2 regions of the Pseudomonas sp. PDM24 genome follow, and region 2 is predicted to be linked to the other one. Evidence: predicted binding sites of a transcription regulator. Region 2 holds the regulator's gene; the other holds the start of a gene.
The links. The regulator FliA, encoded in region 2, starts transcription of late flagellar genes. The targets are predictions, from matches to a motif close to CTAAAGTTTNNNNNNNNNNNGCCGNTAA.
Positions count from the first base shown of each region.

Region 1 (4,718 bases), on a different contig from region 2:
GATTGTCACCGACGGCCATTGGGCCACCCGCCTGCGTTATCAACAAAAGCGTCTGCAACGGCAGTTACAGCTGTTCGACGAGTTCGCCAGCCTGACGCGGATTCTGTTCAAGGTTCAACCGCCTACCGTTCAGCAAGGGGCTGCGGGGCATACGATAAATTTGTCGACCGATGCGGCGGCGACCATTCAGGCGACGGCTGACGGGATTACCGACCCGAACCTGCGGGCGGCCCTCGAACGGCTGGCGGCTCACGCCAAACCCAAAACCTGAAATTGACACATACCCCGTAGGAGCGAGGCTTGCCCGCGAAGAGGCCCTTGAGGCCGCCAAAAGCTTCGCGGGCAAGCCTCGCTCCTACGGGGGTTGTGTTCAATCAAAGGTTTTTAGCGGCGTTTGCTGCCACCGAGCAATGAGCCCATCAACCCGCGTACCAATTGTCGGCCCAATTGATTCGCCGCCTGTCGCATCGCTGATTTCAATTCCTGGCCTGCCGCTGTGCCGAGGAATTCCCCGGCCTGCTCGGTGAAACTCGGCTCTTCAGGTGCAGGTTTGCCCGGCACTGCTTCGGGCTCCGGCGCCAGGCCTTTGCGCCCCATCAGCACTTCATAAGCCGATTCGCGATCGACCGGTTTGTCGTAACGCCCCTTGAACGGCGAACCGGCAATCAGCACGGTGCGCTCGGTCTCGGTCAGCGGGCCGATCCGCGATTGTGGCGGTGCAACCAATACACGCTGGACCATCCCGGGTGTGCCCTTGTCCTGCAAGGTGCCGACCAGCGCCTCGCCGATCCCCAACTCGGTCAAGACCGACAAGGCGTCAAATGCCGGGTTCGGCCGAAAACCGTCAGCCACCGCACGCAGGGATTTCTGCTCTTTGGCGGTAAACGCGCGCAAACCGTGCTGAATGCGCAGGCCCAGTTGAGCCAGTACATCATCCGGCAAATCACCTGGCGATTGGGTGACGAAATACACCCCCACGCCTTTCGAGCGAATCAGTCGCACCACTTGTTCCAGACGCTCCTGCAACGCTTTGGGCGTACCGGCGAACAACAAGTGCGCTTCGTCGAAAAACAGCGCCAGCAGCGGTTTCTCGGCATCGCCACGCTCCGGCAGTTGCTCGAACAGTTCGGCCAGCAGCCAAAGCAGGAACGTCGCATAGACCTTCGGCGCTTCGTGCACCAGACGACTGGCATCGAGCAAGTGAATGCGCCCGCGACCATCCACGGCCGGTTGCAACATGTCTTCCAGTTGCAGCGCCGGTTCGCCGAACAACGCTTCAGCGCCTTGCTGTTCCAGCGTTGCCAAACGGCGCAACAGCGCCTGGCTGGAACCGGTGGTCATCAACGCGGCGTCATCCCCCAGCAGTTCGGGGCTGTCGCGCAGGTGATTGAGCAGCGCCTTCAAATCCTTCAAATCCAGCAGCAACAGCCCTTCGCGGTCGGCCACCTTGAATGCGGCATAGAGTGCCGACTGCTGACTGTCGGTCAGCTCCAGCAGACTGCCGAGCAGCAACGGGCCCATTTCGCTCAAGGTTGTACGCAGTGGATGACCGGACTGACCATTAATGTCCCACAGGGTCACCGGATACGCCTGAGGCTTATGGTTCAACCAAGGCATGCCGGCGATCCGCTCGGCGACTTTGCCTTGAGGGTTGCCGGCAGCGCCCAGGCCGCACAGGTCGCCTTTGATGTCCGCCGCGAACACCGCCACGCCGGCATCGCTGAAGGCTTCGGCCAGGCGCTGCAAGGTGACGGTTTTGCCAGTCCCGGTAGCGCCCGCTATCAGGCCGTGACGGTTGGCCAGGCGCATGGCCTGGGCGATGGACTGGCCCGCGAGATCGGCGCCGATAACGAGTTGCGATGAGTCAGGCATTTTGTCACCCATGGTTAATCTTTGATCCTTCATGGCCGATAACAAGCGAGAGACCAGACTGAAAATAGCGTCGGTAATTCCCTAAGGAGAGGTGGAAATATCAGCTTACTTTCAACACTGCCCATTTTGCGCGCCTTTATAAAAGCACGCCCTGGACATTAAGACTTTAGCGGACCCCCAAGCCATGAATAAAAATCTGCGCTTCAGCCATAAAATACTGCTTGCCGCCGCCCTCATCGTTATTGCTGCCTTCGCCTCGTTCACGTTGTACAACGACTATCTGCAGCGTAATGCGATACGCAACGACCTGGACAACTACCTGCAAGAAATGGGCAGTGTAACGGCCAACAATATCCAGACCTGGCTGGCCGGACGCAGCCTGCTGATCGAGAACCTGTCACAAAACGTCGCACTGAACGCCGACACCGACAACGTCTCCAAACTACTCGAACAGAAGGCGGTAACCTCGACCTTCATGGGCGCTTATCTGGGCAACAAGGATGGCACCTTCATCATCCGCCCTGACAGCAAGATGCCCGACGGCTATGACCCTCGCGCCCGGCCTTGGTACAAGAGCGCCCAAAGCACCGGCGGCTCGGCACTGACCGAACCGTACATCGACCTGGCGTCCGGTCAACTGGTCATTTCCATCGTCAACAGTGTGCTCAAGGACGGTCAAAGCATCGGCGTGGTCGGTGGCGACTTGAGCTTGCAGGTGATCGCCGACAGCCTCAACGCGCTGGACTTCGACGGCATGGGTTACGCCTTTCTGATCAGCGCCGATGGCAAGATCCTGGTTCACCCGGACAAATCCCTGGCGATGAAGTCCCTGAGCGAGGCGTACCCGAAAAACACCCCGCGCATCGGCAGCGAACTCAGTGAAATCGACGTCGACGGCAAGACCCGCATCGTCACGTTCACTCCGATCAAAGGCCTGTCCTCGGTCAATTGGTACATCGGCCTGTCGGTGGATAAAGACAAAGCCTTCTCGATGCTCAGCGAGTTCCGGACCTCGGCAGTCATCGCGACCATAATTGCCGTGGCGATCATCATCGCCTTGCTCGGCATGCTGATCCGCCTGCTGATCCAGCCGCTGCACGTCATGACCCGCGCCATGGAAGACATCGCCGACGGTGAAGGCGACCTGACCAAGCGCCTGACCATCCAGAATCAGGACGAATTCGGCATCCTCGGCACGGCGTTCAACCGTTTCGTGGAACGGGTTCATACCTCGATCCGCGAAGTGTCCTCGGCCACCGGCCAAGTCAACGAAGTAGCCCTGCGTGTGGTGGCAGCCTCGAACTCGTCGATGTTCAATTCCGACCAGCAAGCCTCGCGCACCAGCAGCGTTGCCGCGGCAATCAACCAACTCGGCGCCGCGGCCCAGGAAATCGCCCGCAACGCCGCACAAGCGTCAAGTCAGGCCAGCGACGCGCGCAGCCTGGCCGAAGATGGCCAGCAGGTGGTGGATCGCAGCATTGCCGCGATGAATCAGCTGTCGACCATGCTCAGTGCCTCGAGCACCAACATCGAATCGCTGAACAGCAAAACCGTGAACATCGGGCAAATTCTCGAAGTGATCACCAGCATCTCCCAGCAAACCAACCTGCTGGCGCTGAACGCCGCCATTGAAGCGGCACGGGCCGGTGAAGCCGGGCGCGGTTTTGCCGTGGTGGCCGACGAAGTGCGCAACCTGGCGCACCGCACACAAGAGTCGGCGCAACAGGTGCAAACCATGATCGAGGAGCTGCAAGTCGGCGCCCGGGAATCGGTCAGCACCATGAGCGACAGCCAGCGCCACAGCCAGGACAGCGTGGAAATCGCCAACCTGGCCGGCGAACGCTTGAACAGCGTGACGCTGCGCATCGGCGAAATCGACGGCATGAACCAGTCCGTGGCCACGGCGACCGAGGAACAGACGGCGGTGGTTGAATCGATCAACGTGGACATCACCGAGATCAATACGCTGAACCAGGAGGGCGTGGAAAACCTGCAATCGACGTTGCGGGCATGCTCGGACCTTGAACAGCAGGCTTCGCGATTGAAGCAGTTGGTGGGTAGTTTCCGGATTTAAGTCGCTCTTGAGGGCCCCTTCGCGGGCAAGCCTCGCTCCTACGGGATCATCACTGGCCCTGTAGGAGCGAGGCTTGCCCGCGAAGACGGTCTGCTAATCCCCGCAAAACCTCGCTGACACCCTCCGCCGCAAAACCCCAAACGAACATCTATCCTTCATATAGGTCAACCCAAGGGAGAACAAACGGACCGGAGGGATGTTCATCGTGCATATCGCTGACATAACCATGTTCTACGCCCCTGCCAGCGGTGGCGTGCGCACTTATCTGGATGCCAAACACCGTCGCCTGGGCAGCAAGCCAGGCATTCGTCACAGTCTGCTGATTCCTGGGGCTCATTTGAGTGAACAGGATGGTATTTACACGGTTCCGGCCCCTGCCCTGCCCTTTGGCAAGGGTTATCGCTTCCCCCTCCGTCTCGCGCCGTGGCGCAATGTCCTGCAGGATTTGCAGCCTGACCTGATAGAAGCCGGCGACCCTTACCTGACTGCCTGGGCCGCTTTGGACGCCAAGCGGCAGCTCGATGTGCCGGTGATCGGTTTTTATCACTCGGACCTGCCACTGCTGGTGAGCAATCGCATGGGCAATTGGGTTACACCCAATGTCGAAGCTTATGTCAGCAAGCTTTATAGCAACTTCGACCGGGTTCTGGCACCGAGTCAAATCATGGCCGATAAACTGATCGGGTTGGGCGTAAAAAACGTTTTCGTACAACCGCTGGGCGTCGACCTGCAAACGTTCACCCCCAATGCACGGGATCCAGATTTGCGGGCC
Region 1 covers NZ_JAHUWR010000005.1:459,848-464,565, forward strand. The annotation lists gene KW837_RS19170 (DUF721 domain-containing protein) at 1-271, shown strand, start outside; gene KW837_RS19175 (helicase HerA-like domain-containing protein) at 385-1,872, opposite strand; gene KW837_RS19180 (methyl-accepting chemotaxis protein) at 2,057-3,946, shown strand; gene KW837_RS19185 (glycosyltransferase family 1 protein) at 4,143-4,718, shown strand, end outside.
Region 1: the regulator FliA is predicted to act here: its motif matches at 1,887-1,914, upstream of KW837_RS19180 (methyl-accepting chemotaxis protein).

Region 2 (4,718 bases):
CGCAGTGCGCGTCGGCGTATCCCGTGCAATCGTCCAAAGCATTGTAGGCACTGAGTCGGAGCTGCCTGTGATCACCTTGGAGCCAAGGTTGGAACAAATATTGCTCAATAGTCTTCAGAAGGCAGGACAAGGCTCGGAAGAGGGCGTTCTGCTGGAGCCAAGCATGGCAGAGAAACTGCAACGTTCGTTGATCGAAGCGGCGCAGCGTCAGGAAATGCAAGGTCAACCGGTGATTCTGCTGGTGGCCGGTCCGGTTCGCGCGATGCTCTCGCGATTCGGCCGACTGGCAGTCCCGGGTTTGCATGTGTTGGCTTACCAGGAAATCCCTGACAACAAGCAAGTGACCATCGTTGCGACAGTAGGGCCCAACGGCTGAGGTAGTGGTTTATGCAAGTTAAGCGTTTTTTCGCCGCCGATATGCGTCAGGCCATGAAACTGGTTCGTGATGAGCTGGGCGCTGATGCCGCCATCATTGGCAATCGCCGGATTGCCGGCGGTGTCGAGCTGACGGCTGCCCTGGATTACAAATTGTCGGCGCTGGCCCCGCGTGTTCCGAACATGGAGCTCGAGGACGAGCTGCGCAAGACTCAGTCGCGGATCGTGACCGCCCAGGCCGAATTGAGCCTGCGTAGCGACGGCGAGAGCGACAACAGCACCAATCGCCAATTGTTCGCCGGCCTGCCGCTGACCGCCGCCGAGCCACTGATCGAACCGACTTACGCTGAACCTCGTCGTGCTGCACCAGCCCCCGCGCCAGCCTCCGGTGGAGTTGACCCGCGAGCCTTCGATTCGATGCGTTTCGAGCTCAACAGCTTGCGTGAACTGATGGAAGTGCAACTCGGCTCGCTGGCCTGGAATCAGCTGCAAGGCAGCCGTCCGGCCCAGGCCAACCTCTGGCGTCGCCTGCAACGCATCGGTCTGTCCGGCCCGTTGTCGCGCGATCTGCTGGCACTGATTACCGATATTGATGAACCCCGTCAGGCCTGGCGCATGTTGCTCGCGCACCTGGCGCGGATGATCGCCACTCCGGAAATCGAGCCGTTGGAAGAGGGTGGTGTGATTGCCATGGTTGGCCCGGCAGGCATGGGCAAGACCACCACGCTGGCCAAGCTCGCAGCGCGTTATGTGCTCAAGTACGGCGCGCAAAACATCGCGCTGGTGAGCATGGACAGCTATCGCATCGGCGCTCAGGAACAGCTCAAGACCCTGGGCCGCATCCTCAACGTGTCGGTCACCCACGTCGACCCGGGCCAATCGCTGGTGCAGGCGCTGGAGCCTTTGCTGCGCAAACGCGTAGTGCTGATCGATACCGCCGGCCTGCAAGCCAGCGATCCAGCACTGCGCATGCAGCTCGAAAGCCTGGCCGGACGGGGCATCAAATCAAAAAATTATCTGGTCTTGGCAACCACTAGCCAGAAACAGGTTCTAACCGCCGCTTATCACAGTTACAAACGTTGCGGCCTTGCCGGCTGCATCCTGACTAAACTGGATGAAACGGCAAGCTTGGGCGAGGTGTTGAGCCTGGCTATCAGTCATGAACTGCCGGTGGCTTACCTGACCGATGGCCCGCGGATTCCGGATGATTTGCATCTGCCGCGTCGTCATCAGTTGGTGAGTCGCGCCGTTAGCGTGCAAATGCAGGAAGAACCCAGCGAAGAAGCCATGGCTGACATGTTCGCTGATATTTACCACAGCCCGACCAAGCAGGTTGGCTGAGGTACTAATGAACAGTTTTTGTACCTACATCGATGGTCTGCCATGCATTGTTCAGTTGGTGAACGCGCAGCCAGTAATGTGGCCTCCGTCTAAGTAAGACAAGGTAAAGAAATAACATGGGCAGCATGCATCCCGTACAGGTGATCGCGGTGACCGGCGGCAAAGGTGGCGTCGGGAAGACTAACGTGTCAGTGAACTTGTCCCTGGCTCTAGCTGAGCTCGGCCGGCGCGTCATGCTGCTGGATGCCGATCTGGGACTGGCGAACGTCGACGTCCTGCTGGGACTGACACCCAAACGCACGCTGGCCGACGTGATCGAAGGCCGCTGTGAGCTGCGCGACGTGCTGTTGCAAGGACCCGGCGGCATCCGCATCGTCCCGGCGGCGTCCGGCACCCAGAGCATGGTTCATTTGAGCCCGGCCCAGCATGCCGGCCTGATCCAGGCTTTCAGCGACATCGGCGACAACCTCGACGTATTGGTGATCGACACCGCTGCGGGTATTGGTGACTCGGTAGTCAGTTTCGTTCGCGCAGCGCAAGAAGTCTTGCTGGTGGTGTGCGATGAGCCGACCTCGATTACCGACGCCTACGCGCTGATCAAATTGCTGAATCGCGACTACGGCATGAACCGCTTCCGCGTCCTGGCCAACATGGCGCAGAGCCCGCAGGAAGGCCGCAATCTGTTCGCCAAGTTGACCAAGGTCACGGATCGTTTCCTCGACGTCGCCTTACAGTACGTTGGTGCCGTGCCTTACGACGAAAGCGTGCGCAAGGCCGTGCAGAAGCAGCGTGCTGTCTACGAAGCCTTCCCGCGTTCCAAGTGCGCCCTGGCGTTCAAGGCCATTGCGCAGAAGGTCGATACCTGGCCACTGCCGGCCAACCCGCGTGGGCACCTGGAGTTTTTCGTCGAGCGCCTCGTGCAACAGACCGCAGGACCCGTCCTATGACAGCCAGTGGCTACAACCTCTACAAGAAGTCGGCACGTGACGCGCAGTACGAGCTGATCGAGCGTTACGCGCCACTGGTCAAACGCATTGCCTACCACTTGCTGGCGCGTCTGCCGGCCAGTGTCCAGGTCGAAGACCTGATCCAGGCCGGGATGATCGGCCTGCTTGAAGTATCAACCAAATACGACGCCAGCAAAGGCGCGAGCTTCGAGACGTACGCGGGCATTCGAATCCGCGGCGCGATGCTCGATGAAGTGCGCAAGGGGGACTGGGCGCCACGTTCGGTTCACCGCAATACCCGCATGGTCAGCGACGCAATTCGCTCGATTGAAGCTAAAACCGGCCGTGACGCTAAAGATCACGAAGTTGCGGCCGAACTCCAATTGAGTCTCGACGATTATTACGGGATTTTGAACGACACCCTCGGTAGCCGGTTATTCAGTTTCGACGATCTGTTGCAGGACGGCGAACACGAAGGGCTGCACGAGGATGGCGCCAGTGCTCATCTCGAGCCGTCGCGCGATCTGGAAGATGAACGCTTCCAGGCGGCGCTGGCGGACGCGATTGCCAATTTGCCGGAGCGTGAGCGACTGGTGTTGGCGCTGTACTACGACGAAGAGTTGAATCTCAAGGAAATCGGTGAGGTCCTGGGGGTCAGCGAATCGCGGGTCAGCCAGTTACACAGCCAGTGCGCGGCCCGTTTGCGGGGGCGTTTGGGGGAGTGGCGAGCGCGCTGACAGGCAGTGTGGGGACACTGCGAACGAGGTGGGTACGGCATTTTGCTGCATCGGCCACGGCCCGTTGTAATCCATACAACTGTTGAGTGTTACGCCGAATTGATTGAACGGCGCGTTCAGGTGCTGCGCGCGTTTTAAGACTGCTTGGAGGTCGAATTGGACAAGAATATGAAAATCCTCATCGTTGATGACTTCTCAACGATGCGGCGGATCATAAAAAACCTGTTGCGTGACCTTGGGTTCACCAACACGGTCGAGGCGGATGACGGTATTACCGCGATTCCGGTCCTCAACAGCGGGAGCATCGACTTTCTGGTAACGGACTGGAACATGCCCGGCATGACCGGTATTGATCTGCTGCGCCACGTGCGTGCCGATGAAAAACTCAAACACCTGCCGGTGTTGATGGTCACGGCCGAAGCCAAGCGCGAGCAAATCATCGAAGCCGCTCAGGCGGGCGTGAACGGCTATGTGGTCAAGCCATTCACGGCTCAAGCGTTGAAAGACAAGATTGAAAAGATCTTCGAACGCATCGGTTGATGTGCAAAGCCAGTCCGTCACGGGGGAGCTATGGAGCATAACGAATCTTCACAGGGCGATTTTGAGTCGACCCTGAAAAAACACGCGGTCGAACTGGTCGAAAGCCTTGAAAAAGGCAGGTTCGGCGACGCTGTGCAACTGATCCATGAGCTCAACCAGACCCGTGACCGCGGCCTGTATCAGGAAGTGGGCAAGCTCACTCGCGAGCTGCATAGCGCGATCGTCAATTTCCAGATTGACCCGCACATGCCGCAAGCCGAGGAAGTGTCTCAGATCACGGATGCCACCGAGCGCCTGGGGTATGTGGTCAAGCTGACCGAGGCCGCGGCCAACCGCACCATGGACCTGGTGGAAAACGCCACACCGCTGATCAACAGCCTGAGCGACGAAGCTCAGGCGCTGAGCACGGATTGGGGACGGTTCATGCGTCGCGAAGTCGGGGCCGAAGAGTTCCGCGAACTGGCTCGGCGGGTCGACGGTTTCCTGACCCGCAGCAGTGAAGACAACCGCATCGTGTCGAGCAACCTCAACGACATTCTGCTGGCCCAGGATTACCAGGACCTCACCGGTCAGGTGATCAAGCGCGTGACCCAGTTGGTCACCGAAGTTGAAAGCAACCTGCTCAAGCTCGTGCTCATGGCCAGTCAGGTCGACCGCTTTGCGGGTATCGAACATGACCGTGAAGCGATGCTGGCTGAAAAAGATCCGCAAAAACATCTCTCTCAGGGTGAAGGTCCGCAGATTCATGCCGATAAAAGAGAAGACGTTGTGTCCGGTC
Region 2 covers NZ_JAHUWR010000001.1:165,202-169,919, forward strand. The annotation lists gene flhA (flagellar biosynthesis protein FlhA) at 1-376, shown strand, start outside; gene flhF (flagellar biosynthesis protein FlhF) at 388-1,716, shown strand; gene fleN (flagellar synthesis regulator FleN) at 1,833-2,663, shown strand; gene fliA (RNA polymerase sigma factor FliA) at 2,660-3,400, shown strand; gene KW837_RS00780 (chemotaxis response regulator CheY) at 3,569-3,940, shown strand; gene KW837_RS00785 (protein phosphatase CheZ) at 3,971-4,718, shown strand, end outside.